Iamia sp. SCSIO 61187: one gene and its partner. The main gene of each other region encodes a partner of the protein of the gene in region 2 in a complex. Links are inferred from orthologs where the notes say so. Each region holds a gene or a part of one and is shown on either strand. Other genes may lie near its edges.

The links.
Region 1: the proteins of secA (region 2) and secY are in contact, whole or in part, in a crystal structure (PDB 3DIN), measured with the Thermotoga maritima proteins. The link is inferred for Iamia sp. SCSIO 61187 from one-to-one orthologs. Residues at the interface, in WP_004082002.1 of Thermotoga maritima: Glu261, Ala262, Arg263, Lys300, Ala301, Arg302, Thr303, Ile304, Ile305, Leu323, Tyr324, Asp325, Pro326, Val329, Ser330, Tyr333, Ile336, Lys340, Phe345, Val349, Glu363, Phe364, Tyr374, Ser375, Gly376, Gly377, Glu393, Ile395, Thr482, Ser483; in WP_004081795.1 of Thermotoga maritima: Glu108, Gly109, Glu110, Glu111, Ala236, Glu237, Arg238, Arg239, Ile240, Thr241, Ile242, Gln243, Tyr244, Ala245, Arg246, Arg247, Val248, Thr249, Gly250, Arg251, Arg252, Val253, Tyr254, Gly256, Ala257, Ser258, Thr259, Tyr260, Leu261, Pro262.

Annotation. Positions count from the first base shown.
Region 1 is NZ_CP050948.1:714,789-728,679, reverse strand. The notes cover bases 958-3,951. They hold secY (preprotein translocase subunit SecY), read right to left. Parts: upstream 3,137-3,951; coding sequence 1,778-3,136; downstream 958-1,777. Other genes in these bases: rpsE (30S ribosomal protein S5), read right to left, coding at 3,864-3,951; rpmD (50S ribosomal protein L30), read right to left, coding at 3,682-3,864; rplO (50S ribosomal protein L15), read right to left, coding at 3,194-3,682; HC251_RS03480 (adenylate kinase), read right to left, coding at 1,089-1,760; map (type I methionyl aminopeptidase), read right to left, coding at 958-1,076. In the rest of the region: HC251_RS03490 (ABC transporter ATP-binding protein), read right to left, coding at 1-208; more of map, read right to left, coding at 315-957; more of rpsE, read right to left, coding at 3,952-4,427; rplR (50S ribosomal protein L18), read right to left, coding at 4,427-4,789; rplF (50S ribosomal protein L6), read right to left, coding at 4,798-5,334; rpsH (30S ribosomal protein S8), read right to left, coding at 5,342-5,746; HC251_RS03440 (type Z 30S ribosomal protein S14), read right to left, coding at 5,763-5,948; rplE (50S ribosomal protein L5), read right to left, coding at 5,948-6,529; rplX (50S ribosomal protein L24), read right to left, coding at 6,529-6,849; rplN (50S ribosomal protein L14), read right to left, coding at 6,849-7,217; rpsQ (30S ribosomal protein S17), read right to left, coding at 7,214-7,504; rpmC (50S ribosomal protein L29), read right to left, coding at 7,501-7,719; rplP (50S ribosomal protein L16), read right to left, coding at 7,719-8,135; rpsC (30S ribosomal protein S3), read right to left, coding at 8,138-9,064; rplV (50S ribosomal protein L22), read right to left, coding at 9,065-9,940; rpsS (30S ribosomal protein S19), read right to left, coding at 9,940-10,224; and 6 more genes. UniProt on the Escherichia coli protein: The central subunit of the protein translocation channel SecYEG. Consists of two halves formed by TMs 1-5 and 6-10.
Region 2 is NZ_CP050948.1:1,699,236-1,713,468, reverse strand. Bases 6,541-9,876 are described here. They hold secA (preprotein translocase subunit SecA), read right to left. Parts: upstream 9,477-9,876; coding sequence 6,741-9,476; downstream 6,541-6,740. Other genes in these bases: HC251_RS08245 (response regulator transcription factor), read right to left, coding at 9,523-9,876; HC251_RS08255 (DNA polymerase IV), read right to left, coding at 6,541-6,701. In the rest of the region: HC251_RS08270 (acetyl-CoA carboxylase biotin carboxylase subunit), read left to right, coding at 1-1,521; HC251_RS08265 (ABC transporter ATP-binding protein), read left to right, coding at 1,948-3,798; HC251_RS08260 (ABC transporter ATP-binding protein), read left to right, coding at 3,795-5,585; more of HC251_RS08255, read right to left, coding at 5,646-6,540; more of HC251_RS08245, read right to left, coding at 9,877-10,209; hpf (ribosome hibernation-promoting factor, HPF/YfiA family), read right to left, coding at 10,445-11,044; HC251_RS25960 (ComF family protein), read right to left, coding at 11,131-11,727; HC251_RS08230 (aldo/keto reductase family protein), read right to left, coding at 11,831-12,832; ahcY (adenosylhomocysteinase), read right to left, coding at 13,174-14,233. UniProt on the Escherichia coli protein: Required for protein export, interacts with the SecYEG preprotein conducting channel.

The DNA of each region.
Region 1 (13,891 bases), 980 kb from region 2 along the record:
CCTGGTTGACGACCCGGTCGCCGATCGACAGCTCGCCGCCGCTGATCTCCTCCAGGCCGGCGATCATCCGCAGGGCCGTGCTCTTGCCGCAGCCGGAGGGTCCGAGGAGCACCATGAACTCGCCGTCGGCGACGTCCAGGGTCAGATCCTCCACGGCGGTGACGTCTCCGTAGCGCTTCGTCACCGCGTCGAACGTCACGTTCGCCATAGGCCTCAGACCCTACGCCAGCCGACCACGCCGACCTGTCTTCCGGGTGGCCGGACGACCACCGCCCGGACGAACTGCCGCGACGGCCCGGACGACGCTCCGGCGGTCAGGGGAGGGTCAAGATCTCCGGGCCGTCGTCGGTGACGGCGACGGTGTGCTCGGCGTGGGCGGCCCACGTGCCGTCGAGGGTCACGACCGTCCAGTCGTCGTCGAGGACGTCGGTCTCAGGGGTGCCGATGGCGACCATGGGTTCGATGGCCAGGACGTTGCCGACCTTGAGCCGCGGGCCCCGGCCCGGCCACCCGACGTTGGGGACCGACGGGTCCTCGTGCATGGATCGGCCGATGCCGTGGCCGGTGTAGCCGTCGACGACGTGGAGGCCGGCGCCCTCGACCACCTGCTGGACGGCGTGGCCGACGTCGCCGAGGTGGCGGCCGGCGACCATCTGGGCGATGGCGGCCGCCAGCGACGCCTCGGTGACCTCGATGAGCCGCCGGGCCTCGGGCGAGATCTCGCCGATGCCGGCGGTGTAGGCGGCGTCGCCGTGCCAGCCGTCGACGATGGCGCCGCAGTCGACCGAGATGATGTCGCCCTCCTCCAGCACCCGGTCGCCGGGGATGCCGTGGACGACGACCTCGTTGGGCGAGGCGCAGATGACCGCCGGGTAGGTGCCGGCGACGCCGAGGAAGTTGGACGTCGCCCCCCGGTCGGCCAGCACCTCGCGCCCGATGCGGTCGAGGTCGCCGGTGGTGATCCCGGGCCGGAGGGCCGCACGGGTGCGCTCGTGCATCTCGGCCACGACCCGGCCGGCCCGGCGCATGGCGGCCAGGTCGGCGGCGGAGCGGCGGGCGATGCCTCCGAGCAGCACGGCTGGGCCCTGCTAGCTGGGGTCGGACGCGACGCGGGCGTCGACCACGGCGAGGATGCGGGCGTGCACCTCGTCCTCGCTGCCGAGCCCGTCGACGCTCTCGAGGAGGTCCAGCGACCGGTAGTGCCCGAGGAGCGGGGAGGTGTCGCGCTCGTAGACCTCGAGGCGGTGGAGGATGGCCTCCGGCTTGTCGTCGTCGCGCTGCACGGGCGTCCCGCCGCACTTGGGGCACACGCCGTCGGCGATGGCCGCGTCGCCCACCGAGTAGATCGTCCCGCACGAGTCGCACGTGCGCCGGGCCGAGAGACGCTCGACGACGATCTCGTTCGGCACCACCAGCTCGACGACGACGTCGACCGGCGCCTGGGCCGTGATGTCCGCCAGCGCCTCGGCCTGCCCGACCGTGCGGGGGAAGCCGTCGAGGATCCAGCCGCGGTTGGCGTCGTCGCGGTCGAGGCGTTCGCCCACGATGCCGATCATCACCTCGTCGGGGACCAGGTCCCCGGCGTCCATGATCGCCTTGGCCCGGAGGCCCAGGTCGGTGCCCTCGCGCACGGCGGCGCGGAGCATGTCGCCGGTCGAGATGTGCGGCACGGAGCAGGCGGCGGCCAACCGGGTCGCCTGGGTGCCCTTGCCCGCACCCTGACGACCCATGATGATCATGCGGACACCGGGTCGGTCCATCGTGGGATCGGAGTCGGTCACGACTTCAGGAAGCCCTCGTAGTTGCGCATCATCAGCTGGCTGTCGATCTGCTTCATCGTCTCGAGGGCGACACCCACGGCGATCAGGATCGAGGTGCCGAAGAAGCCGAGCTGGACGCCGGCGTCGGAGTCCAGCGTGCGCCCCAGGACGAAGGCGGGCACCAGGGCCACGAAGCTGATGAACAGGGCGCCGGGCAGGGTGATGCGGTTGAGGATGCGGCTCAGGTAGCGCTCGGTCTGGGGACCGGGGCGGATGCCGGGGATGAAGCCGCCCTGCTTGCGGATCTGGTCGGCCTGCTTGTGCGGGTCGAACTGGATGGCGGCGTAGAAGTAGGCGAAGCCGATGATGAACAGGCCGTAGACGGTGAGGTACAGGGCGCCGGATCCGCCCCGGAAGTTGTCGTCGATGAAGTCCTGCACGTCGTTGGCCCAGTTGCCGCCCGAGCCGTCGGCGTTGAGCTGGTTGCCGGGCAGGACCGTGGAGATCATCACCGGCAGGTACAGCATCGAGTTGGCGAAGATGATGGGGATCACGCCCGAGGCGTTCACCTTCAGCGGGATGTAGGTGTTCTGACCGCCGTACTGGCGTCGGCCCACCTGGCGCTTGGCGAACTGCACCGGGATGCGGCGCTGGCCCTGCTCGACGAAGACGATGGCCACCAGCACCCCGGTGAACATCAGCCCGACCAGGATCATGGCGATGAGCCCCGACTCGGCCCGGACGGCGCCGAAGTTGGCGGGCAGCTGGCTCACGACCGAGGCGAAGATCAGGAGCGACATGCCGTTGCCGATGCCCCGCTGGGTGACGAGCTCGCCCATCCACATGATCAGGGCGGTGCCGGCGGTGAGGCTGATCACCACGATCAGCACCCGGCTCCAGTTGTAGTTGCCGCCGAAGAGGTCGACGTCGCCGAGCGGGTTGCCGCCGGCGAAGCCCTGGCCACCGTTCTTGAACAGGAACGTCAGGCCGGTCGACTGCATGATGGCGATGGCCACGGTGAGGTACCGGGTCCACTGCGTGATCTTGCGCTGGCCGACGGCCCCCTGCTGCTGCCACTGCTCGAGCTTGGGGATCACCACGGCGAGGATCTGCATGATGATCGACGAGGTGATGTAGGGCATGACGCCCAGGGCGAACACCGCGAACTGGGTGATGGCCCCGCCCGAGAACAGGCGCAGGAACTCGAGGGCGCCGCTCTGGCTGGCGTTGTCCTTGAGCGTCTGCAGCGTCGAGACGTCGATGCCGGGCACGGGGACGTGCGACCCCAGCCGGTAGAGCAGGATCATGAAGACGGTGAAGGCGATCTTGTTGCGGAGATCGTCCACCTTGAACATGTTCTTCATGCTCGACAGCACGGGCGTGTGTCCTCTCGGGTCAGCGCAGCCGGTCTCGGGGGCCGGGGGCCCGCCGGGTCAGCGGTTGGTGAGGTGGTTGCCCTTGGCCGGCGGGCGACGATCGCCCCAGGGGGCGGGAACGACGGTGACGCTACCCCCTGCCGCGGTGATGGCGGCTTCGGCCGAGGCCGAGAAGGCGTGGGCCGAGACGGCGACGGCCCGGGTGATCTCGCCCCGGCCGAGCACCTTGACGAGGGCGCCCTTGCCGACGAGGCCCCGTGCGTGCAGGGACTCGGGGGTGATCTCGTCGTCGCCGGTCTCCTCGAGGGTGTCGAGGTTGATGGCCTGGTACTCCACGCGGAACGGGTTGGTGAAGCCGCGGAGCTTCGGCACCCGGATGTGGAGGGGCATCTGCCCGCCCTCGAAGCCGGCGGGGATGGAGCCGCGGGCCTTCTGGCCCTTGGTGCCGCGGCCGGCGGTCTTGCCGCCCTTGCCGCCGATGCCGCGGGCGACGCGCTTCTTGCGCCGGTTCGACCCGGGCGGGGGGGTGAGGTCGTGGATCTTCATCAGTCGGTCTCCTCGACGGTGACCAGGTGGGGGACCTTGTTGAGCATCCCGCGGATCTCGGGGCGGTCCGGGAGGACGTTGCTGCGCCCGATGCGACCCAGGCCCAGGGCGCGGAGGGTGCCGCGCTGCTTGGGCTTGGTGCCGATGGCGGAGCGGGTCTGGGTGACCTTCAGGGCGGCCATCAGCGCACCTCGTCCGGCTGGTGCGGACCGCGCTCGGACTCCTTGTACGCCTCGAGCAGGCCCTTGGGCACGAACTCCTCGGCCGACAGCCCCCGCAGGCGGGCGATGTCGTCGGGGCGCTTGAGGCTCTTGAGCCCGTTGATGGTGGCCCGGGCCACGTTGATGTGGTTGGCCGACCCGAGCGACTTGCACAGCACGTCGTGGATGCCGGCCTCCTCGAGGATGGCGCGGGCGGCGCCACCGGCGATCACACCGGTGCCGGGGGCGGCGGGCTTGAGCATGACGCGGGCCGCGCCCTGCTTGCCGATGATGGGGTGGGTGACGGTGCTGCCGGCGAGGGGGACGGCGAACATGTTCTTCTTGGCCTCCTCGGTGCCCTTCTGGATGGCGAGGGGCACCTCCTTGGCCTTGCCGTAGCCGAGGCCGACCCGGCCGGCGCCGTCGCCGATGACGACGAGGGCGGTGAAGGAGAACCGACGACCGCCCTTGACGACCTTGGCGACGCGGTTGATGTCGATGACGCGCGACTCGCGCAGCTGGGCGTCAGAGGTGGTGGGAGGCATCAGAACTCCAGTCCGGAGGTGCGGGCGGCGTCGGCCAGGGAGGCGACGCGACCGTGGTAGTGGAAGCCGCCCCGGTCGAACACGACCCGGGAGACACCCGCTTCCTTGGCCCGGGCGGCGACGAGCTCGCCGACCTTCTTGGCCCCTTCGACGTTGCCGCCGCTGGAGCGCAGGTCGGCCTCGAGCGACGAGGCCGAGGCCAGCGTGCGCCCGGTCTGGTCGTCGATGACCTGGGCCGAGATGTGCTTGTTGGAGCGGAAGACGGCCAGGCGCGGCCGGTCGGCCGTGCCCTGGACCTTCTTGCGGACCCGGCGGTGGCGCCGGACCCGTGCGTTGCGCTTCTTCTGTGCGGGATCGCTCATGAGATGTCCTACTTCGCGGTCTTGCCGGCCTTGCGGGCCACGTGCTCTCCGAGGTACCGCACGCCCTTGCCCTTGTAGGGCTCGGGCTTGCGGATGGCCCGGATGTCGGCGGCGACCTGGCCGACCTGCTCCTTGTCGATCCCCCGCACGACGATGCGCGTCGGGACGGGGACCTCGAAGGTGATGCCGTCGGGCGCCTCGACCTTGACCGGGTGGCTGAAGCCCAGCGACAGGTCGAGGGTCGAGCCCTGGAGGGCGGCGCGGTAGCCGGTGCCGATGATCTCGAGCTCCTTGGAGAACTCCTGGCTGACACCGACGACCATGTTGTTGACGAGCGACCGCACCAGGCCGTGGAGGGCCCGGGTCTGGCGCTCGTCGTCGGGCCGCTCGACCACGAGGGTGTCGCCGTCCTGGCGGATGGCGATCGCACCGGGGACGGTGCGGCTGAGCGTGCCCTTGGGGCCCTTGACGGTGACGTCGGCGCCGTCGACGGTGACGTCGACGCCGCTGGGCACGGGGATGGGGGACTTTCCGACTCGGGACATCAGTTCCTCACCACACGAAGCAGAGGACCTCGCCGCCCACGTTGCGCTGGCGCGCCTCGCGGTCGGTGAGCAGCCCCTGGCTGGTCGAGACGACGGCCACTCCGAGCCCGCCGAGCACGCGCGGGATCTCCTTGGACTTGCGGTACACCCGCAGGCCCGGCTTCGACACCCTCTGGATGCCGGAGATCGTGCGCGCCCGCTCCGGGGAGTAGCGCATGGTGACGTGCAGGGTCGAGCCCGGCCTGTCGGTGTTGTCCTCGACGCGCCAGGCGTCGATGTAGCCCTCGGACTTCAGGATGGCCGCGAGGGCCTCCTTCTGCTTCGAGCTGGGCATGCGGACCTCGTCGTGCATCGCCACGTTGGCGTTGCGGATGCGGGTCAGCATGTCGGCGATGGGATCGGTCATGGTCACTTGCTCTGCACCTCCATCACCAGCTGGCCTTGGTCACACCGGGGATCTCGCCGGCGTGCGCCATGTCACGCAGGCAGATCCGGCAGAGCTTGAACTTGCGGTACACCGAGTGCGGGCGACCGCACCTCTGGCACCGGGTGTAGCCCCGGACCTTGAACTTGGGCGTCTTGTTCGCCTTGTTGATCAGCGCCTTCTTGGCCATTACTGCTGTCCCTCACGCTTGAACGGGAATCCGAAGGCGGCGAGCAGGGCCCGTCCTTCGTCGTCGGTCCGGGCCGTGGTCACGATGGTGATGTCCATCCCACGGGTGGTGTCGACCTTGTCGTAGTCGATCTCCGGGAAGATCAGCTGCTCGGTGACACCGAATGTGTAGTTGCCGTTGCCGTCGAAGCTCCGGGGGTTGAGGCCCCGGAAGTCGCGGATGCGGGGGATCGCCAGGCTCACGAGCCGGTCGAAGAACTCCCACATGCGGTCGCCCCGGAGGGTGACCTTGGCGCCGATGGCGTTGCCCTCGCGGAGCTTGAACGTGGCGATCGACTTCTTGGCCCGGGTGACGGCCGGCTTCTGGCCGGTGATCACCTGGAGGTCGGCGATGGCCCCGTCGAGCAGCGAGGGCTGGCCGACGGCATCGCCGACGCCCATGTTCACCACGATCTTCTCGAGGCGGGGCACCTCCATGACGTTGCCGAGGGACAGGCTGTCCTTCAGCTGGGCCCGGAGGGTCTCGTCGTACCTGGTCTTGAGACGCGGGGGCGTCTTGGTCTGGGTCGCAGTGTCACTCATCAGATCTCCGCCCCCGTCCGACGGCACACGCGGATCTTGGTGCCGTCCTCGAGGACCTTGTAGCCGACCCGGGTGGGCTTGCCGTCGCTCGGGCTGAGCAGGGCGACGTTGGGCACCGGGATGGGCATGTCCTTGTCGATGATCCCGCCCTGGCTGGTGGCGGAGCGGGCCTTCTGGTGCTTCTTGGCCACGTTGACGCCGTCGACGATGACCTTGTTGGCCTGGGGCAGGACCCGCATGATCACGCCCTCCTTGCCCCGGTCCTTGCCGGTGAGGACGCGCACGCGGTCGCCCTTCTTCAGCTTGATCGTGTTCGACATCAGAGGACCTCGGGGGCGAGGGAGACGATGCGCATGAAGCGCTTGTCGCGCAGCTCGCGGCCGACCGGTCCGAAGATGCGGGTGCCGCGGGGCTGCTGCTGGTCGTTGATGAGGACGGCCGCGTTCTCGTCGAAGCGGATGTAGGAGCCGTCGGGACGACGCTTCTCCTTCTTCACCCGGACCACGACGCACTTGACGACGTCGCCCTTGCGGACGGCGGCGCCGGGGATGGCGTCCTTCACGGTGGCGACGAAGATGTCGCCGATGGAGGCGTAGCGCCGCTTGGAGCCGCCCAGCACCTTGATGCAGAGCACCTCCTTGGCGCCGGAGTTGTCCGCGACCCGGAGTCGCGATTCCTGCTGGATCATCGGGCCCGCTCCACGACCTCGACGACCCGCCAGCGCTTGAGCTTCGACAGGGGTCGGGTCTCCTGCACCCGGACGCGGTCGCCGACCTTCAGGTCGTTGTCCTCGTCGTGGGTGTAGAGCTTGGTCGACTGCTGGACCGTCTTGCCGTAGAGCCGGTGGGGCTTGCGGGAGGTGACGGTGACGATGGCGGTCTTGTCCATGGCGTTGGACGTGACGATGCCCTCGCGGACCTTGCGCCGGTTCTCGCGGGCGGGGGTCTCCGTGGTCTCGTTGCTGGTGTCGCTCATGCGGAGGCCTCCTGGCTCTCGGCGGCAGCGATCTCACGGCTGCGCTGCTCGGTGAGGATGCGGGCGACCTGGCGGCGGGCCTCGAGGATCGAGGCCCCGTTCTCCAGCTGGCCGGTGGCCCGGCGGAAGCGGAGGTTGAACAGCTCCTCGCGCGTCTCGGCGAGACGCACCTCGAGGCCGTGGTCGTCCAGGTCGGTGATGTCTGTCTTCGCCATCAGAAGTCCACCTCTCGCGTGACGAACTTGGCCTTGATGGGGAGCTTCTGGATCGCCCGGTCGATGGCCTCGCGGGCCACGACGGGGTCGGAGTAGCTGAGCTCGAACAGGATCCGGCCCGGCTTGACCACGGCGACCCAGCGCTCGGGGTTGCCCTTGCCCGAGCCCATGCGGGTCTCGGCCGGCTTCTCGGTGACGGGCTTGTCCGGGAACAGGTTGATCCAGACCTTGCCGCCACGCTTGATGTGACGGGTCATGGCGATTCGGGCGGCCTCGATCTGCCGGGCGGTGATCCACCCGGGCTCGAGGGCCTGGATGCCGTAGTCGCCGAAGGTGACCTCGGTGCCACCCTTGGCCGGGCCGGTGGTGCGGCCGCGGTGCGTCTTGCGGTGCTTGACCTTGCGGGGCATCAACATGATCAGTCACCGTCCCCGGGGCGGAAGTGGGGGGTCTCGTGGTGCTCGCGGACCGAGCGCTCGATGGCTTCCTCTTCCTCGAGGAGCTTCTCGAACTCCGGGTCGGCCTCGCCGACGAGCGGCTTGGCCTCCTCCTCGGTGGGCGCACCCTCGACCGCGGGGGCGGCGGGGGCGTCGGCCAGGGCCGGGCGACGGCCCTTGGAGGACACCACCGGGCGGGGTGCTGGGGCCTGGCCCGAGGTCTCGCCGACGGCCATGGCGGCCTCCTTGGCGATCTTGTCCTCGGTCGAGGCCTTGTAGGGCAGGATGTCGCCCTTGTAGATCCAGACCTTGACGCCGATGCGGCCCGAGGTCGTGCGGGCCTCGCGGAAGCCGTAGTCGATGTCGGCGCGGAGGGTGTGCAGCGGGACGCGACCCTCGCGGTACCACTCGGTCCGGCTCATCTCCGAGCCACCGAGGCGGCCCGAGCACTGGACCCGGATGCCGAGGGCGCCGGCCTTCTGAGCGTTCTGCACGGCGCGCTTCATGGCCCGGCGGAAGGCCACGCGGCCGGCGAGCTGGTCGGCGACGCCCTGGGCGATGAGGGCGGCGTCGAGCTCGGGCTGCTTGATCTCCTGGATGTTGAGCTGGACCCGGTTGTTGCCGGTGATCTTGGTGAGACCGGCCCGGAGCTCGTCGGCCTGGGCGCCACGGCGGCCGATGACGATGCCGGGGCGGGCCGTGTGGACGTCGACCCGGACCCGGTCACGGGTGCGCTCGACCTCGATGCGGCTGATGGCGGCGTGGGGCAGCGTCGACATGATCATGTCGCGGACCTTCCAGTCCTCGATGATCAGGTCGGCGTACTCCGCCCGACCGGCGAACCACCGCGACTTCCAGTCGGTGGTGACGCCGAGGCGGAACCCGTAGGGGTTGACCTTCTGGCCCATTTACTTGTCCTCGTCCTTCTCGGCATCGTCGGACGCCACGTCCTGCTCGTCCTCGCCACCGGCGGGCTCGAAGCCCGCCGCCTCGGCGTCCTCCGGCGTGGCGAACCACACCTCGGCGTTCGTCTGGTCGAACCAGCGGCTGCCGGGCACGTGGAACTTCTTCGAGCTCTCGTTGCCCTTGATCTCGAAGCCCTCGGGGGCCTCCTGGCCGTCCTCGTCGACGGGCAGGTGCGACCCGGCGTAGGGCGCCTCGGTGGCCTCGTCCGCGTCGGTGCCGGGCTCGTCGGTGGAGCCCACCGCCTCGTCCACCGCGGCCTCGGCCTCGGTGACCTCCGACGTGGAGCCCTCGTCGACCGTCTTGGTCTCGGTGGTCTCGGTCGACTCGCCGCGGGAGCGGGCCACGCGGGCCCGCCGGTCGGCGGCGGGGGTGCGACGGCGACCGCCGCGCCCGCCCTCGGTGGTGAGGCCGGCCTGGTTCTTCTCCCGCCAGCGCCGCAGCTCGTCGTCGCCCATGCGACCGACGATCACGGTGATGTGGCAGGTGCGCTTGCGGATGCGGGTGGCCCGACCGCGGGCACGGGGCCGCCACCGCTTGAGGGTCGGGCCCTCGTCGGCGTAGCAGGCGACGACCTTCAACGTGTCGGGGTCCTGCTGCTCGTTGTTCTGGCCGTTGGCCACGGCCGAGGCCAGGACCTTGCGGACCACCTTGGCCACGTCGCGGTCGGTGAAGGCCAGGACCTGGTCGGCGTCGCTCACGTGGAGGTCGCGGATCAGGTCGAGGACCTCACGGGCCTTGTAGGCCGAGACCCGCACGTAGCGGGCCTGGGCGCGCGTCCCGGGACGCTCGTTGGTCTTCACACCACTGCCACCAGCCATCAGCGCCGACCTCGCACGGACTTCTCCTGGCCGGCGTGGTACCGGAAGGTGCGGGTGGGGGCGAACTCGCCCAGCTTGTGACCGACCATCGACTCGGTGATGTACACCGGGACGTGCTTGCGCCCGTCGTGGACGGCGATGGTGTGGCCCACCATGTCGGGGATGATCGTGGAGCGGCGGGACCAGGTCTTGATGACCTTCTTCTCGCCCTTCTCGTTGAGGCCATCGACCTTGGAGAGCAGGTGCCCGTCGACGAACGGGCCCTTCTTGAGTGAACGGGGCATTCGGGTTACCTCCGCGAGCCGCGGGTGCGGCGGCGCCGGACGATGAGCTTCTGGGACGGCTTGTTCTGGTCGCGGGTGCGGCCCTCGGGCTTGCCCCAGGGCGACACGGGGTGGCGACCACCGGAGGTCTTGCCCTCGCCGCCACCGTGGGGGTGGTCGACGGGGTTCATGGCGACGCCACGGGTCTGGGGGCGGACGCCCTTCCAGCGGTTGCGGCCGGCCTTGCCGACCTTGACCAGCTCGGCCTCGGCGTTGCCGACCGTGCCGACGGTCGCCCGGCAGTCGATCGGCACCCGGCGCATCTCGGTGCTGGGGAGGCGCAGGGTGGCGAACTCGCCCTCCTTGGCCACCAGCTGGACGCTGGAGCCGGCGCTGCGGGCCATGCGGCCACCGCCGCCGGGCTTGAGCTCGACGTTGTGGATCGTCGTGCCCACGGGGATGTAGCGCATCGGCATGGCGTTGCCGGAGCGGATCTCGGCGCCCTGGCCGGACTGGAGCATGTCGCCGACCTTCACGTCGCGCGGGGCGAGGATGTAGGCCTTGGCGCCGTCGACGTAGTGCAGCAGCAGGATGCGGCAGTTGCGGTTCGGGTCGTACTCGACCGCGGCGACCTTGGCCGGCACGCCGTCCTTGGTGCGCTTGAAGTCGATCTGGCGGTACTGGCGCTTGTGGCCACCGCCCTTGTGGCGAGCGGTCTTGTGGCCGCCGTTGTTGCGGCCACCGGTCTTGGGCTTCGGACCGACCAGCGACTTCTCGGGCGTCGTCTTGGTGATCTCGGAGAAGTCCGAGACGGTCTGGAACCGGCGGCCGGCGCTGGTGGGCTTGCGCTTGCGAAGTGCCATCAGGGTCCTCCTCAGCTCTCGAACAGGTCGATCGAGTCACCGTCGGCGAGGGTGACGATGGCCCGCTTGGTGGAGGCCTTGGACCCGACCTTGCCGGTGCGGCGGTTCCGGGTCTTCTTGCCCTGGCGGTTGAGCGTGTTCACCCGGGTGACGGTGACGCCGAAGATCGACGCCACGGCGTCGCTGATCTCGGGCTTCGAGGCCGTCGGGTGGACGATGAACGTGTACTGGTTGGACTCGAGCAGGGCGTAGGACTTCTCGCTCACGACCGGCTTGAGGATCACCTGGCGGGGGTCCTTCACGACTCGTCCTCCGAGTCCTCGTCGTTGGCCGCCTCGACGACGGCATCGGTGTCGGGCACGGTGACCGGGACCGAGGCCCGCTCGCCGGGGGCGCCGCCACGGTGGCCGGCCGGCGTCGGGGCCGGGCCCCGGGAGACGCTGGTGTCGGCCGGGACGGTGCCCGGGGTGAAGACGACCCAGTCGCTGACCAGGACGTCGTAGGCGTTCAGCTCGCCGGGCACGATGATGTGGACGTCGGTGAGGTTCCGGAAGCTCTTCCAGGTGGCGACGTCGTCGGCCGCCAGGACCAGGAGGACCTTGCCCTCGACGCCGATGTCGGCGAGCGCCCGGGCGGCCTGCTTGGTGCCGGGGGCGTCGAAGCCGAAGTCGACGACCTTGACCTTGCCGTCGGCGGCCCGGTCGGAGAGCGCCGAGCGCAGGGCCAGGCGGACCATCTTCTTCGGCGTGCGCTGGCTGTAGCTGCGGGGCTTCGGGCCGAGGGCCACGCCGCCGCCGGACCACTGCGGGCTGCGGATCGAGCCCTGGCGGGCCCGGCCGGTGCCCTTCTGCTTCCAGGGCTTGGCGCCGCCACCGGCCACCTCGGCCCGGGTCTTGGTCGACTGGGTGCCGGCCCGGCGGGCGGCCAGCTGGGCGGTGACGACCTGGTGCAGCACGGGCCCGTTGGGCTCGATGCCGAACACGGCGTCGTCGAGGTCGGTGGTGTCGGTCTTCTTGCCCGAGGCGTCGAGCACGTCGATCTTGGCCATCAGGCGTCCTTCCCGGCGGCCTTGGCCGCGTTGCGGACGAGCACCAGGCCGCCCTTGGGGCCGGGCACGGCGCCCTTGATGAGGAGGAGGTTGCGGTCGGTGTCGGCCCGGACGACCTCGAGGTTCATGGTGGTGACCTTCTCGCCACCGGTGCGGCCGGCCATGCGCTGGCCCTTGAACACCCGGGACGGCGTGGCGCAGGCGCCGATGGCGCCGGGCGCACGGTGGACCCGGTGGGCGCCGTGGCTGGCCCGCTGGCCGGCGAAGCCGTGGCGCTTCATGACGCCGGCGAAGCCCTTGCCCTTGCTGACGGCGGTGACGTCGATCAGCCCGCCCTCGGCGAGGATGTCGACGCCCAGCGTCTGGCCGACGGTGTACTCCGACACGTCGTCGAGGCGGAGCTCGACCAGGCGGGGCCCGGGCTCGACGTCGGCCGTGGCGAACTGGCCGGCCACCGGCTTGGTGAGCTTGGAGGCCTTCTTCTGGCCGAACGTGACCTGGAGGGCGGTGTAGCCGTCGCGCTCCTGGGTCTTGATCTTGACCACGCGGACCGGCTCGACCTGCAGGACGGTGACCGGGACGACGTTGCGATCGTCGTCCCAGATCTGCGTCATGCCGAGCTTGGACCCGACGATCGCTTTGGTTGCCATGTCTCTCTTCTCTCGCGGAGGAACGGAAGGTCCGTTCACGCGGACGCTCCGCTCGGGCGGGCCCGGCGGAGCGTGTCTCGGTTGTGCCACGGGGTTCCCTCGCTCGAGAGGGCGTCCGTGGACGTCGATTCAGCGCGCTCGGTACCGAACCTCTGGGGTCCCGTGCACGAGGGAGCCACTGTAGCGAGCCCCGCCCGGGGCTCCAAGCCCAGGTCCCCCACCGTGTCGGGCGGTGGTGCTATGACCCGGTCCTCACTCCGTTCGGACCGTGATCACGTCCTCCGACCCCACCCACCGCCCTGGAGGCCCTCACTCCGTTCGGACCGTCACCATCCAGAGGTGGCCGTCGGGGTCGGCGAGCAGACCCGAGTAGCCCCACCCGGTGGACGCCGGCTCGACCAGGACCTGGCCGCCGGCGGCCCGGGCCCGCTCGACGGCGGCGTCGACCTCGGCCTCGGTGGCCACGGCCCAGCTGAGCTGGCACTCGCTGGTGCCCGGCACCGCCGTCTCGTGGGGCGCGGTGACCCACCCGAACCCGCCCCGGGGGATCAGCACCAGGTGCACGTCGTCCCCCAGGACCAGGCGGAGGGGCTCGGGCACCCCGTCGTCGGCCGGTGCGCCCACGGCCTCGAGGCCCAGGCCCTCGGTGTAGAAGGCGAACGCGCGGCGGCGGTCCTCGATGGGCAGGCTGATGACGAACGGGCGGGGCATGGTCTCTCCTGGGGCTGCGGTCACCTCTTCGACCGGCGGGCCGCCCGAGGCTCATCGGCCCTCGGAGACGAGGCCCCGTTCCTGGTACCGATCGCGGCCCCACAGGCCCGGATCCGTACCCAGGACGAGCCCACACCAGCGTCTCGCCGTTCCTGGTACCGATCGTGGCCCCACGGGCCCGGGATCCGTACCGAGAACCGTGGTCGCCGCCGACGCCGCCTCGGGATGCGGGCGTCCCGGGCGGGGTGACCGGCCACACTGACGGGGTGTCGCTCGACGTCGCCACCCCCACCCCGTTCGCCGCCGTGGTGGCCACGTCGGCCACCGTGGCCGCCACGTCGTCCCGCACGGCCAAGCGCGACGCCATCGCCGCGCTGCTCCGCGAGCTCCGGCCCGACGAGATCGCCGTCGCCGTC
Region 2 (14,233 bases):
TTCTCCGAGAACACCGACTTCGCCCGGGCCATCACCGAGCGCGGCGTCGCCTTCATCGGCCCGCCGCCCGAGGCCATCGAGGTCATGGGCGACAAGGTGTCCAGCCGCATCGCCGCCCAGTCGGCCGGCGTGCCGGGCGTCCCCGGCACCACCGAGTTCCTGTCGTCCGGCGACGAGGTCGTCGCCTTCGGCGAGGAGTTCGGCTGGCCGGTCGCCATCAAGGCCGCCTACGGCGGCGGCGGGCGCGGCATGCGCGTCGTCAACAGCAAGGACGAGGCTCACGCCGCCCTGGAGTCGGCCCAGTCCGAGGCCCTCAAGGGCTTCGGCCGCGACGAGTGCTACGTCGAGCGCTACCTGACCAAGCCCCGCCACATCGAGATGCAGATCATCGGTGACACCTTCGGCGACGTGGTCTGGATCGCCGAGCGCGACTGCTCGGCCCAGCGCCGCCACCAGAAGCTCATCGAGGAATCCCCGGCCCCCAAGTTCCCGGCCGAGACCCGCCAGGCCATGGGCGAGGCCGCGGTGAAGGTCGCCAAGGCGTGCGGCTACTACAACGCCGGCACCGTCGAGTTCCTCTACCAGGACGGCGAGTTCTGGTTCCTGGAGATGAACACCCGCCTCCAGGTCGAGCACCCCGTCACCGAGCTGGTCTCGGGTCTCGACCTCGTGCGCGAGCAGATCCGGGTCGCCTCGGGCGAGCGGCTCAGCTTCAGCCAGGACGACATCGAGCTGCGGGGCCACTCCATCGAGGTGCGGGTCAACGCCGAGGACCCCGCCGAGGGCAAGTTCCTCCCCTCCCCCGGCCGGATCACCGAGCTGTTCGTCCCCCAGGGCTTCGGCATCCGCTGGGACGGCGGCTACACCGCCGGCGACGAGGTCAGCCAGTTCTACGACAACCTCGTCGGCAAGCTGATCGTCTGGGGCTCCGACCGCGAGACCGCCATCGCCCGCATGGAGCGGGCCATCCGCGAGTTCCGCATCGAGGGCATCCGCACCACGCTGCCGGCCGACCTGGCCATCCTCGCCCACCCCGACTTCCACGACGCCGAGCACTCGACCAAGTGGGTCGAGGAGGTCCTCGACCTCACCGGCGTCGGTGGCGGCCCCGCCCCCGGCCCGAGCGTCGACGGCGAGGAGCCCGAGGAGAAGGTGCGGCGCGACGTCGACGTCGAGGTCAACGGCAAGCGCTTCTCGGTCGCCATGTGGGTCCCGGCCTCGGCCGCCGCCCCGGTCGCCGTCGCCGGCGGCGGCGCCGCCACCCCCCGCCCCCGACGCAAGGGCGCGGCCGCATCGGTCGCCGCCGGGTCGGGGTCGGTCGTGGTCCCCATGCAGGGCACCATCGTCAAGGTCACCGTCGCCGTCGGGGACGAGGTCACCACCGGCCAGACCGTGTGCCTCCTGGAGGCCATGAAGATGGAGAACGCCATCACCGCCGACAAGGACGGCACGGTCGGCGAGATCCGCGTCGAGGCCGGCCAGGCCGTCTCCGCCGGCGACGTGGTCCTCGTCATCGAGTAGGGCCAACCCGGTCGGCGGTCGCCATCGCCGGGGTCAGATTCTCTCCGACCCTGCGACGCGAGGCGAACGATCTCCCCGACGGTCGGAGTGAGTCTGACCCCCTGTGCCGAGCAGCCAACCCGGCCCGGCGGTCGCCGACGCGCCGGGGTCAGATTCTCTCCGACCCTGCGACGCGAGGCGAACGATCTCCCCGACGGTCGGAGTGAGTCTGACCCCCTGACACCCGGACGACGGCCTGCGGGGATCCCTCGTCCACACGCCGCGCCGGGCCGCCGCCGGGCCTGGTCGCGCGCTGGGCGGGGGGTCAGACACATTCCGACCGCCTCGTCCGACGATCGGCCGTCGTCGCAGGGTCGGAAGGTATCTGACCCCGGTGCTCGACAAACCTGCTGGGGCGGGTGGTGTCGTCGGCCGTACCGTCTTCGCGTGACGGGTGATCGCGCTGAGGTACCCCGGTCCGGGGGGCGGTTGCTGCTGGGGGAGCTGCGGCCCGAGCGGCGGGGGCTGGCCGGGCTCACCGTGCTCCTCGTCGTGGCGGTCGGGCTGCCGGTGGTGGCCCAGCTCCAGCTGGGCCGGTTCGTCGACCGGGCCGCCGACGGAGCCGACGCCGCCGCCCTGACCCGGATCGCCCTCCTCTTCGGCGCCATGCTCCTGGTCGCCAACGTCCTGCAGCTGGTCGTCACCTGGCTGGCGGTCCGGCTGGCCTGGCGAATCGGCAACCGGCTGCGGGTCGACCTGTGCCGCCACGCCCTCGCCCTCGACCTGGCCTGGCACGGTGACCACTCGGCCGGGGAGGTGATCGAGCGGGTCGACGGCGACATCGACGCCGTCACCCGGTTCACCTCCACCGCCGTCCTCCAGGTGGTGGGCAACGCCGCCGTGCTCGTCGCCGTCGCCGCCACCGCGCTCGTCGTCGAGTGGCGGGCCGGTCTCGTCCTGCTGGCGACCGTCGGCGTCGCCGTCGCCGTCCTGCTCCGCCTGCGGGCCGTCGCCGTCCCCCACCACGACCACGAGCGGGAGGTTCTGGCCCAGCTCTACGGCGACCTCGAGGACCGCCTCGGCGGGCTGGAGGACCTGCGGGCCAACGGCGCCGGTCGCTGGGCCGTCGACCGCATGCACCGCCACTCGGCCCGGTGGTGGCGGGCGGCCCGGCGGGCCTCGCTGCGGGCCGAGGGCGCCTACGCCTCGACCGGCATCACCTTCGCCGTCGGCACGGCCGTCACCCTCGGGGTGGCCGCCTACCTCACCTCGCAGGGCCGGCTGACCCTCGGCGCCGTGCTCGTGCTCTTCCGGTTCGTGCAGATGGTCCAGGCCCCCCTCGAGCGGATCGGCGAGCAGCTCAACGAGTTCCAGAAGGCCGTGGCCGGCCTCCGGCGCGCCGCCCGCCTCCTCGCCACGCCGATCACCCTGGTGTCCGGCTCCGAGCCGCTCCCGCCGGGCCCGCTGGCCGTCGACCTCGACGGGGTCGAGCTCCGGTACGCCACCTCGGCCTCCGGCGACGTCGACGTCACCGGCCACCTGGCCCTGCGCGACGTCGACGTCCACCTCGAGCCCGGGACCAGCCTCGGCGTCGTCGGGCGGACCGGCAGCGGCAAGACGACGCTGGGACGGGTCCTCGCCCGCTTCTGGGACCCGACCGCCGGCGCCGTCCGCGTCGGCGGGGTCGACCTGCGCGCCGCCGACGAGCGCTCGCTGCGGCGCCGGGTCGCGGTCGTGACCCAGGAGGTCGAGGTCCTGCGGGCGTCGGTGCGGGACAACCTCACGCTGTTCGGCACCGTCGAGGCCACCGACGAGGAGCTGGGCGCCGCCCTGGCCGACGTGGGCCTCGACCGCTGGTGCGCCGGGCTCGCCGACGGCCTGGACACCGAGCTGGACGGGACGGCGCGCCTGTCGGGCGGCGAGGCCCAGCTGCTCGCCTTCGCCCGGGTGCTGCTCGCCGATCCCGGCCTGGTGGTGCTGGACGAGGCCACCAGCCGGCTCGACCCCGAGACCGAGGCCCGGGTCGCGGCCGCCACCCGCCGGCTCCGCCACGGGCGGACCCTGGTGGTCGTCGCCCACCGGCTGGCCACCCTCGACGACCTCGACGAGGTGTGCGTCGTCGACGACGGCCGCATCGTCGAGCACGGGCCCCGCGCCGCCCTGGCCGCCGACCCCGGCAGCCGCTACGCCGGGCTGCGGGCCCGCCAGGCCACCACCGCGGCCGGCGGACCCGGCCGTGCCCCGGCGCCCGGCGCCGCGGCCGAGGCCGACGCGCCGGCCCGGGAGGTGGCGCCGTGAGCACCCGCGCCGGCGACGTCCGCACCGGCGCCCGCCTCGCCGCCCAGGTCCTCCGCCGGGACCCGGTCGCGTGGAGCCTGGCGTGCGGCTGGTGGACGCTGTTCCACTCGCTCCCCGTCGCCACCGGCCTGGCCCTGGGCGCCGTCCTCGACGCCATCTCCGGTGCCGGCCGGGTCACGGTGCCGTGGGCCGCGCTGGCCGTGCTCGCCGGCATCGAGGTGTCCCGCTGGTCGCTGTTCCTGGTGGCCGTGGTGCAGTGGCACGGCGCCTGGGTCGGCTGGCACACCGTCATCCGCCTGGCCCTGCTCGACTCGCTGGTGACGGACCCGGGCCCGGTCGACGACCGCCTCCCGGGCTCGTCGGGCGAGGCCGTCAGCCGCTTCCGCGACGACACCGAGGACGCCGCCCTCGTCCTCGACGTCTGGCTGGACGTGGTGGGGACGTCGCTCGCCGCCGTGCTGGCCGTCGGCGTCCTGCTCACCATCGACGTGCGCCTGGCGCTCACCGTGGCCCTGCCCGCCGTGGTCGTGATGGTCCTGGCCCACGGCTTCGGTCCGCGGCTGCGCGTCTGGCGCCGGGCCGCCCGCCAGGCCACGGCGCGCGTGACCGGGTTCGTGGGCGACACCTTCGGCGCCATCGCCTCGCTCAAGGCGGCCGGCGCCGAGGGCGCCGCCGTGCAGCGCTTCGCCGCCCTGGGCGAGGACCGGGCCCGGCACGCGGCCCGCGACGAGGTCGGGACCCAGCTCCTCTACACCCTGTCGGGCACCACCGCCGACCTGGCCCTCGCCGCCAGCCTGGTGGCGGCGGCGCCGGCGGTCGCCCGCGGGGACCTGACGGTCGGCGACCTCGGCGTCATCGCCGCCTTCTCGACGGTCGTGGCCAGCCTCCCCCGCTTCGTGGGCCGGCTCGGCGCCTACCACCGCCAGGCCGACGTCTCCGCCGACCGCCTGGCCCGGCTCCTGCCCCCCGAGCGCCGGTCCCTCGCCGCTGTGGCCGGGACCCACGAGCTGCGCCTCCGCGCGCCCCGCCGCGGCCCGGCCGACGCCGCCGTCGGCCCCGTGCCCGGCGTCGAGGACCCCGACCTGCCGTTCCGGACCGAGGCCGACCGCCGGTCCCGCCACCCGTCCACCGGGGACCACCCCGCCGGCGGGCTCGAGGTCCGACGCCTGACCGTGCGGCGCCACGGGGTCCTCGCCGTGGACGACGTCGACCTCACCGTGCGCCCCGGCGAGCTGGTGGCCGTGACCGGCCCGGTCGGGGCGGGCAAGTCCAGCCTCTTGCGGGCCGTGCTCGGCCTGGTCCCGTTCGAGGGCACGCTCCGCTGGGACGGCCAGGACGTGTCCGAGCCGTCGCGGGTCCTGGTGCCACCTCGCGTCGCCTACGTGCCCCAGGTGCCCCGGCTCTTCAGCGAGCCGCTGGCCGACGCCGTGCTGCTCGGCCTGCCCCGCGCCCGCCTCCCCCACGCCCTGCGCCTCTCCCGCCTGGAGCGGGACGTGGCCGCCATGCCCGAGGGGCTGGCCACCGTCGTCGGGTCCCGGGGCGTCCGCCTGTCGGGCGGTCAGGTCCAACGGGTCGCCGCCGCCCGGGCCCTCGCCCGCCGGCCCGCCCTGCTCGTCGTCGACGACCTCTCCAGCGCCCTCGATGCCACCACCGAGGCCGAGCTGTGGGAGGGCCTCCTGGCCGCCGCGGCCGAGGACGGCACCTCGGTCCTCGTGGTCACCCACCGGCCGGCGGTGCTGGCCCGGGCCGACGACGTCGTCCGGATGGAGGCCGGCCGGCGCGTCTGACGTCGCCCTGCACAGGTCCGGTCGGACCCGCCCTGTTCGCGGGTGCGGTGGCGGCTGCGATCAGGTCGGATCCTCGAGGACGACGCGGACGCCGAGGAGGCGGATGGGGCGGTGGAGCTCGGCGCCGAAGCGGCCCAGGACGACGGCGGCCTGGGCCGCCGCCGTCGCCGGGTCCGTCGTCGCCTCGGGCAGCTTGCTGATCTTGGTGCGGGTCCAGAACGTGGCCGTGCGGACCTTGACCGCCACGTGGGTGACGGTGCGCCCGTCGGCCACGACCTCCTCGGTCACGGCGCGGGCCAGGCCGTCGACCTCCTCGGCGACGCGGGCCGGGTCGGTCAGGTCCTCGGTGAAGGTCACCTCCCGGCTCCGGCCCTTGGCCACGCGGGGCGCACCGTCGATCGGGTCGGTCCCGCCCCCGAGCCCCAGCACCTTGAGTCCGGGACCGATGCGGGGCCCGAACTCGGCGGCCAGGACGGCCTCGTCGGCCCGGGCCAGGTCGCCGACGGTGCGCACCCCACAGGCGCGCAGCCGGGCGGCGATGCGCGGCCCGATGCCCCACACCACCGCGACGGGCTCGTCGGCCATCGTCCGGGCCCACTCCCGCCGGGTGAGGGTGGCGATGCCGCCGGGCTTGGCCGTGCCCGTCGCCGTCTTGGCCAGGAGGCGGCTCTCGCCGATCCCCACCGCGCACGACAGGCCGGTGCGTTCGGCCACCCGGGCCCTGATCTGCCGGGCCAGGCCCTCGGGGTCGTCGGTGCGGGTGCCGACGAAGGCCTCGTCCCACCCCCACACCTCGACGACGACCGGGAACGACCGGAGCGTCGCCATCACCTCCTCGGAGGCGGCGTCGTAGGCCGCCCGGTCCGACGGCAGGAAGACGGCGTCGGGACAGCGGCGCAGGGCGGTGCGCAGCGGCATCCCCGACCGCACCCCGTGGGCCCGGGCCTCGTAGGACGCGGTGGCCACGACCTGCCGGGGCCGGTGCGGGTCACCGTCGCCGCCCACCACCACGGGCCGACCGGCCAGCTCGGGCCGCCGCCGCACCTCGACCGCGGCCAGGAACTGGTCCAGGTCGACGTGCAGCACCCAGTCCCGCCCCGTTCTGTCAATCACCATGCGCCTCCACGGCCCACCAGGATTGACAGCACGGTCCCTTCAGATCTGGCTGCGGCCGTGGCAGAGCTTGAACTTCTTGCCCGACCCGCACGGGCAGGGGGCGTTGCGGGGCGTCTTGTCCCACTCGGACTTCACGACCGGCGCCGTGCTCTTCTCCTGCACGGGGGCCGGTGCGTCCTCCACGCCCACCGCCGCGGCCTGCGCCCGCGCCGCCGCCTTCATGCGGTCGTCGCTCGAGCTGGCCGAGTCCTCGGGACCGGAGGTGGTCAGCTTCTCGGGCGCCGCCGCCGCCGTCTTCTCCTCCTCCTTCACGACCTGCACGTGCATCACGTACTTGACCTGGTCGCGGGCGATCGAGCGCATCATGGTGCCGAACATGTCGAAGCCCTCGCGCTGCCACTCCACCAGCGGGTCCTTCTGGCCCAGGGCCCGGAGGTTGATGCCCTCCTGCAGGTAGTCCATCTCGTGGAGGTGCTCGCGCCAGTGCTGGTCGATGAGCCGCAGGGCGACCTGGCGCTCCATCTCCCGCATCGACGCGTCGCCCAGCTCGGCCTCGCGGTCCTCGTAGTAGGCCGTGGCCTCACCGATGAGCAGGTCGTAGAGCTCGTCGGTCGTGAGGGCCTCGCCGACCTGGTCCTCGGTGAGCTCGGTGGGCCAGTAGGTGGCCGCCTCCACCAGCAGGGTCTCGACGTCCCAGCTCTCGGGGTGGTCGTCGCTGCAGTGGGTGCTGATCAGCTCGTCGACGACCTCGGCCAGGCTCTCGAGGATCTCGTCGCGCAGGTCGGACTCGCCGAGGATCTCGTCGCGGCGCGCGTAGATCACCTTGCGCTGCTGGTTCATGACCTCGTCGTACTTGAGGACGTTCTTGCGGATCTCGGCGTTGCGCTGCTCGACGGTGTTCTGCGCCCGCTCGATGGCCTTGGTGACCATCTTGGCCTCGATGGGCACGTCGTCGGGCAGGGCCTTCGACATCACCCAGTTCATGGCGCCGGTGGCGAACAGGCGCATGAGGTCGTCCTCGAGCGACAGGTAGAACCGGCTCTCGCCGGGATCGCCCTGGCGACCGGAGCGGCCCCGGAGCTGGTTGTCGATGCGGCGCGAGTCGTGGCGCTCGGTGCCGAGCACGTAGAGGCCGCCGAGCTCGCGGACCTTGTCGCCCTCGGCCGCGCACTCGTCCTTGTACCGGGCGAGCAGCTCCTCGAAGCGAGCCTGGCCCTCGGCCCCGTCCTCGGGGTCGAGGCCCTCGCCCACGACGTCCTGGCGGGCCAGGCCCTCGGGCTGGCCGCCGAGCAGGATGTCGACGCCGCGGCCGGCCATGTTGGTGGCGACGGTGATCGAGTGGAGCCGGCCGGCCTGGGCGACGATGTCGGCCTCGCGGAAGTGCTGCTTGGCGTTGAGCACCTCGTGGGGCACGCCCCGCTTGTCGAGCAGCCGGGAGAGCTTCTCAGACTTCTCGACCGAGATGGTGCCGACCAGGACCGGCTGACCGATCTCGTAGCGCTCGAGGAGGTCCTCGACGACGGCCCCGAACTTGCCGTCCTCGGTCTTGTAGATCAGGTCCGCCTCGTCCCGGCGGGCCAGGGGCTTGTTCGTCGGGATGGGCACGACCTGGAGGTCGTAGGTGCTGCCCAGCTCGGCCGCCTCGGTGAGCGCGGTGCCGGTCATCCCGGCCAGCTTGTCGTAGAGGCGGAAGTAGTTCTGGAGGGTGATGGTGGCCAGGGTCTGGTTCTCCTCCTTGATCCGCACCCCCTCCTTGGCCTCGACCGCCTGGTGGAGGCCCTCGGACCAGCGCCGGCCGTCGAGGATGCGCCCGGTGAACTCGTCGACGATCTTCACCTCGCCGCCCTGGATGACGTAGTCCTTGTCCCGCTTGAACAGCTCCTTGGCCTTCAGGGCGGCCTGGAACTGGTGGACCAGGTTCTGCGACACGGCGTCGTAGAGGTTCTCGACGCCGAGGGCGGCCTCGACCTTCTCCACGCCCGACTCGGTGGGGGCGACGATGCGCTTCTCCTCGTCGACCTCGTAGTCCTCCTCGCGCTGGAGGCCCCGGACGATGGAGGCGAAGCGGTGGTAGAGCTTGGCCGCGTCGGCCAGCCGGCCCGAGATGATCAGCGGGGTGCGGGCCTCGTCGATGAGGATCGAGTCGACCTCGTCGACGATGGCGTAGTGCTGGCCCCGCTGGGTCTTGGCCGCCTGGGACATGGCCATGTTGTCGCGGAGGTAGTCGAAGCCGAACTCGTTGTTGGTGCCGTAGGTGATGTCGCAGGCGTACTGGGCCCGCTTCTGGGCCGAGTCGACCCGGCCGGGCACGATCAGGCCGACGCTGAGGCCCATGAACCGGTGGAGCCGGCCCATCCACTCCGAGTGGAAGCTGGCCAGGAAGTCGTTGACCGTGATCAGGTGGCAGCCCTTGCCGCTCAGGGCGTTGAGGTAGAGCGGCAGGGTCGAGACGAGGGTCTTGCCCTCGCCCGTCTTCATCTCCGCGACCCACCCGAAGTGGAGGGCGGCGCCGCCCATCATCTGGACGTCGTAGTGGCGCTGGCCCAGGGACCGGACGGCGGCCTCCCGGACCACGGCGTAGGCCTCGAGCAGCAGGTCGTCGAGGTCGGCGCCGCGGTCGAGCTGCTCGCGGAACTCGACCGTCTTGTGCTGGAGGGCCTCGTCGCTCAGCTTCTGCAGCTCGGGCTCGAAGGCGGCGATGTCAGGTGCGAGGCCGGCCAGGGCGCGGAGCTTGCGCCCCTCGCCGGCTCGCAGGATCTTGTCGAGGACACCCATGGAGGGATCACTCTACCGACCCACCCCCGACGGCCCCCCGGCGGCCCTAGGGACCCAAGTCGATGATGTGCTCGCGGACCGCGTAGAGGGCGGCCTCGGTCCGGGAGTGGAGCTGGAGCTTCTCCAGGATGTTGCGCACGTGGTTCTTCACCGTGTTCTCGGAGATGAAGAGCTCCTCGGCGATCTCCCGGTTGCTCCGCCCCCGGGCGATGAACCCCAGCACCTCGACCTCCCGGCCGGTCAGCCGGGGCCCGGCGGGGGCGACCCGGCCACCGTCGACCCGGTTGGCCAGGGCGGTGAACTCGTTGAGCAGCTTGGTGGCCATCGACGGCGTCACCAGGCTCTGGCCGGCCGCCACCGCCCGCACGGCGTCGGCGACCTCCTCGATCGAGGCCTCCTTGAGGAGGTAGCCCACGGCCCCGGCCTTGATGGCGTCGTAGAGGTCGCTCTCGGTGTCGCTCACGGTCAGCATCACGACCCGCGCGGCGGGCACCTCGAGGGCCAGCCGGCGGGCCGCCTCGATCCCCCCGACGCCGGGCATCCGCACGTCGAGCAGCACCACGTCGGGCGCCGTGTCCCGGGCCAGCTCGACGGCCTCCTCGCCGGTGCTGGCCTCGGCGACCACCTCGATGTCGTCCTCGGGCTCGAGGACCAGTGACAGGCCGCGCCGGAAGACGGCGTGGTCGTCGCAGACCAGGACCCTGATCTGGTGCCCCCCTGGTGGTTGGCTCACCCGTGCACTCCCATTCGGTGTCGGGCCCCCGCCCGGATCTCGGTGCCGACCTGTGCCGGCCGTGTCATCTGGCCACTCGGCTGCGCCTCGCCGCCCCTGTCATCTGGCCACTCGGCTGCGCCTCGCCGGCCCTGTCATCTGGCCACTCGGCTGCCCTCGCCGCCCCTGTCATCTGGCCACTCGGCTGCGCCTCGCCGGCCCTGTCATCTGGCCACTCCGCTGCGCCTCCCCGGCCCTAGCCATCCTCGTCGATGAGTCCGATGTCGCCGTCCTCTCGCCGGTAGACCACCGCGGCCCGGCCGGTGTCGAGGTTGGTGAAGAAGAAGAAACCGTGGCCGAGGAGGTCCATGCGCTGGGCGGCCTCGTCGGCCGTCATCCCCATCGGCGCGAACCGCTTGACCTTGACGATCTTCGGGAGCGCCGGTGGCGCCGGTGCGTCCGACGGGGCATCGCCGGAGGCGTCGAGCACGGCCGAGTCGCCGAGCAGGCCCTCGGTGACCGGCGCCGTCCGCACGCTGCGGCCCGCGCCCCGCTTCTGGCGCTGCAGCTTGGTCTTGAGCTTCTGCAGCTGCTGCTCGAGCTTGGCCACGGCCTTGTCGACGGCGACGTAGCCGTCGGCGCCGGCCGTCTTGGCCCGGACGAAGTGGCCGTGGCCCTCGAGGGTGACCTCGCACAGCTCCGGCTCGGAGATGCGCGGGTTGCGGTGGGTGGTGAAGTGGACCTCAGCCCGGTCCATGCCCTCGACGAACCGGCCCAGCTTGCCGATCTTCTCCTCGGCCGAGAGCCGGAGCCGCTCGGGGATCTCCGTGTGCCGGGCGCTGACGGTCACTTCCATCCAGGTGCTCCTCGTGCTGGGGTCCTCCGACTGTAGACGTGATCCTCGCGCCGGCCGCAGGTGGCGGCACCGGCCCGGGGCGGGGCTCAGTGGGGGGCCGGGGTGCGGGCGACGGCGGCCGGCGTGGGTCTCCCGCCGCCCCGGGCCACGGCGGCGACGGCGGCCCGCAGGGTGGCACCGGTGGTGACCACGTCGTCGACGACGAGCACCCGGGTCCCGGCGGCGAGGCCCTCCCGCAGGGCGAAGCGGGGCCCGACCGTCCTCCGGGCCGCGGCCGGCCGCCCCGTCTGGGGCGGGCCCGGTCGGCGGTGCAGGAGGGGCCGGCACCCGACGCCCAGCTCGCGGGCGACGGCCCGGGCCAGCAGCTCGGCGTGGTCGAAGCCGCGCTCGCGCCGGTGCCGGGCGGTGGTCGGGGCCCAGGTGACCAGGTCGACGGTGACGCCCGCCTCGGTCACCCGGCGGGCCAGGCCGGCGGCCAGCCAGCCGAGCCCCTGGCGGTGGTTGCGGTACTTCAGCCGGGCCACGAGCGGCCGGGCCGGGCCCTCGTAGCGCAGGAGGGTGACGAGGCCCGCGAGGCCGGGCGGGGCGGGCTCGGGCGCGGGCGGGCGCAGCTCGGCGTGGCAGGCCCGGCACGGGGAGGCCCCGGACCGGCCGCACGACGCGCACCGGGCGGCGAGCAGCATGCCCCCATCATCCGCCAAGGGTGTGACAGTCCGACGGCGCCGAACTCGGTGGCAGAGGTGGGATGGACGTTTCAGATCTGCCACCGAGTTCGGGGGGTGGGGTCTAGGGGCGGGTGCGGGGGGAGGTGGTCAGGCGGGCGCTGCGCTCGACCTTGTCGCCGAGGACGTCGTCGATGGCGGCCACCAGGTCGTCGTCGAGGGTGATGTCGGCGGCGGCGACGGTGGCGTCGAGCTGGTCGGGGCGGGAGGCGCCGACGATGGCCGAGGCCACGTTGGGGTTGCGGAGGACCCAGGCCACGGCCATCTGCGGCATCGAGATCCCCGCCCCCTCGGCCAGCGGCTTGAGGTCCTGGACCCGCTGGAGCAGGTCGTCGTCGGACAGGAAGCCCTCGATGAAGCCCTTGCCGCTGGCCTCGTCGGTGGCCCGGCTGCCCTCGGGCGGCGGCTCGCCCGGCAGGTACTTGCCGGTGAGGATCCCCTGGGCCATGGGCGACCACACGATCTGCGAGAGGCCCTCGTCCTCGCAGGCGGGGACGACGTCGCGCTCGATGACCCGCCACAGCATCGAGTACTGGGGCTGGTTGGACACGAACGGGACCCGGAGCTCGCGGGCGAGGGCCGCCCCCCGCCGGATCTGGTCGGCGGTCCACTCCGACACCCCGATGTAGTGGGCCTTGCCCGCCCGGACCACGTCGGCGAAGGCGACCATCGTCTCCTCCAGCGGGGTCTGGTGGTCGAAGCGGTGGGCCTGGTACAGGTCGACGTGGTCGGTCTGGAGACGGCGGAGCGAGCCGTCGATCGACTCCATGATGTGCTTGCGCGACAGGCCCCGGTCGTTGACGCCCGGGCCGGTCGGCCAGAACACCTTGGTGGCGATCTCGAGGCCCTCGCGGCGCTGGCCGGCGAGGGCCTTGCCCAGCACGACCTCGGCCTTGGTGCCGGCGTAGACGTCGGCGGTGTCGAAGGTCGTGACCCCGAGGTCGAGGGCCCGGTGGACGCAGGCGGTGGCGGCGTCGTCCTCCACCTGGGAGCCGTGGGTGATCCAGTTGCCGTAGCTGACGGCCGAGACCTTGAGGCCGCTGCGGCCGAGGAAGCGATGCTGCATCCGGCCGAACCTATCGGTGCCGGGCCGGCACCGCCCCCGGGAGCGTCAGCGCTTGCCCAGGTCCGGACCGTCGCCGGGCGGGGGCGGCGGCGCCCCGAAGCCGGGGCCGGTGCCGAACCCCGGGGGCGGACCCGGCGGCGGGCCGTACCCGGGCGGCGGGCCGTAGCCCGGTGGCGGGCCGTACCCGGGCTGCCCGTACCCGGGCGGGGGTCCGTACCCGGGGGGTGGGCCGTAGCCGGGCGCGGCGACGGCCGGTCCCCGAGGGGACCGGCCGTCGTCCGGTGCGGTGCCCGGCGGGGCCGGGCGAGGCGTCAGCGGGCCGCGAGGCCCGCCCGTTCAGGTCAGTAGCGGTAGTGGTCGGGCTTGAACGGGCCCTCCACCGGCACGCCGATGTAGTCGGCCTGCTCGGGGGTGAGCTCGGTCAGCCGGACGCCGAGGGCGTCGAGGTGCAGCCGGGCCACCTTCTCGTCGAGGACCTTGGGCAGCGTGTAGACGCCGATCGGGTACTCGTCGTTCTTGGTGAACAGCTCGATCTGGGCGATCGTCTGGTTGGTGAACGAGTTGCTCATCACGAAGCTGGGGTGGCCGGTGGCGCAGCCCAGGTTCATGAGGCGACCCTCGGCCAGCATGATGATCGAGTGCCCGTCGGGGAACGTGAACTCGTCGACCTGGGGCTTGATCGTCGTGCGCTGGACGTCGCTCATGCGGGCCAGGCCGGCCATGTCGATCTCGTTGTCGAAGTGGCCGATGTTGGCCACGATGGCCTGGTGCTTCATCCGGGCCATGTGCTCGGCCGAGATGATGCCCTTGTTGCCGGTGGTGGTGATGAAGATGTCGGCGGTGTCGAGGACGTCCTCGAGCCGCGCCACCTGGAAGCCCTCCATGGCGGCCTGGAGGGCGCAGATCGGGTCGACCTCGGCCACGATCACGCGGGCGCCCTGGCCCCGGAGGCTCTGGGCGCAGCCCTTGCCGACGTCGCCGTAGCCGGCGACGAAGGCGACCTTGCCGCCGATCATCACGTCGGTGGCCCGGTTGAGGCCGTCGATGAGGCTGTGGCGGCAGCCGTAGAGGTTGTCGAACTTCGACTTGGTGACCGAGTCGTTGACGTTGATGGCCGGGAAGGCGAGCTCGCCCTTCTCGAACATCTGGTAGAGGCGGTGGACGCCGGTCGTGGTCTCCTCGGTGACGCCCTTGATGCCGGCGGCGACCTCGGTCCAGCGGTTGGGCTCCTTGGCCACGCTCTCCTTGAGCAGGCCGAGCACGACCGTCCACTCCTCGGAGTCCTCGTCGGTCGGCTCGGGCACCTCGCCGGCGGCCTCGTACTCCTTGCCCTTGAGCACGAGCATGGTGGCGTCGCCGCCGTCGTCGAGGATCATGTTGGGGCCGGCGCCGTCGGGCCAG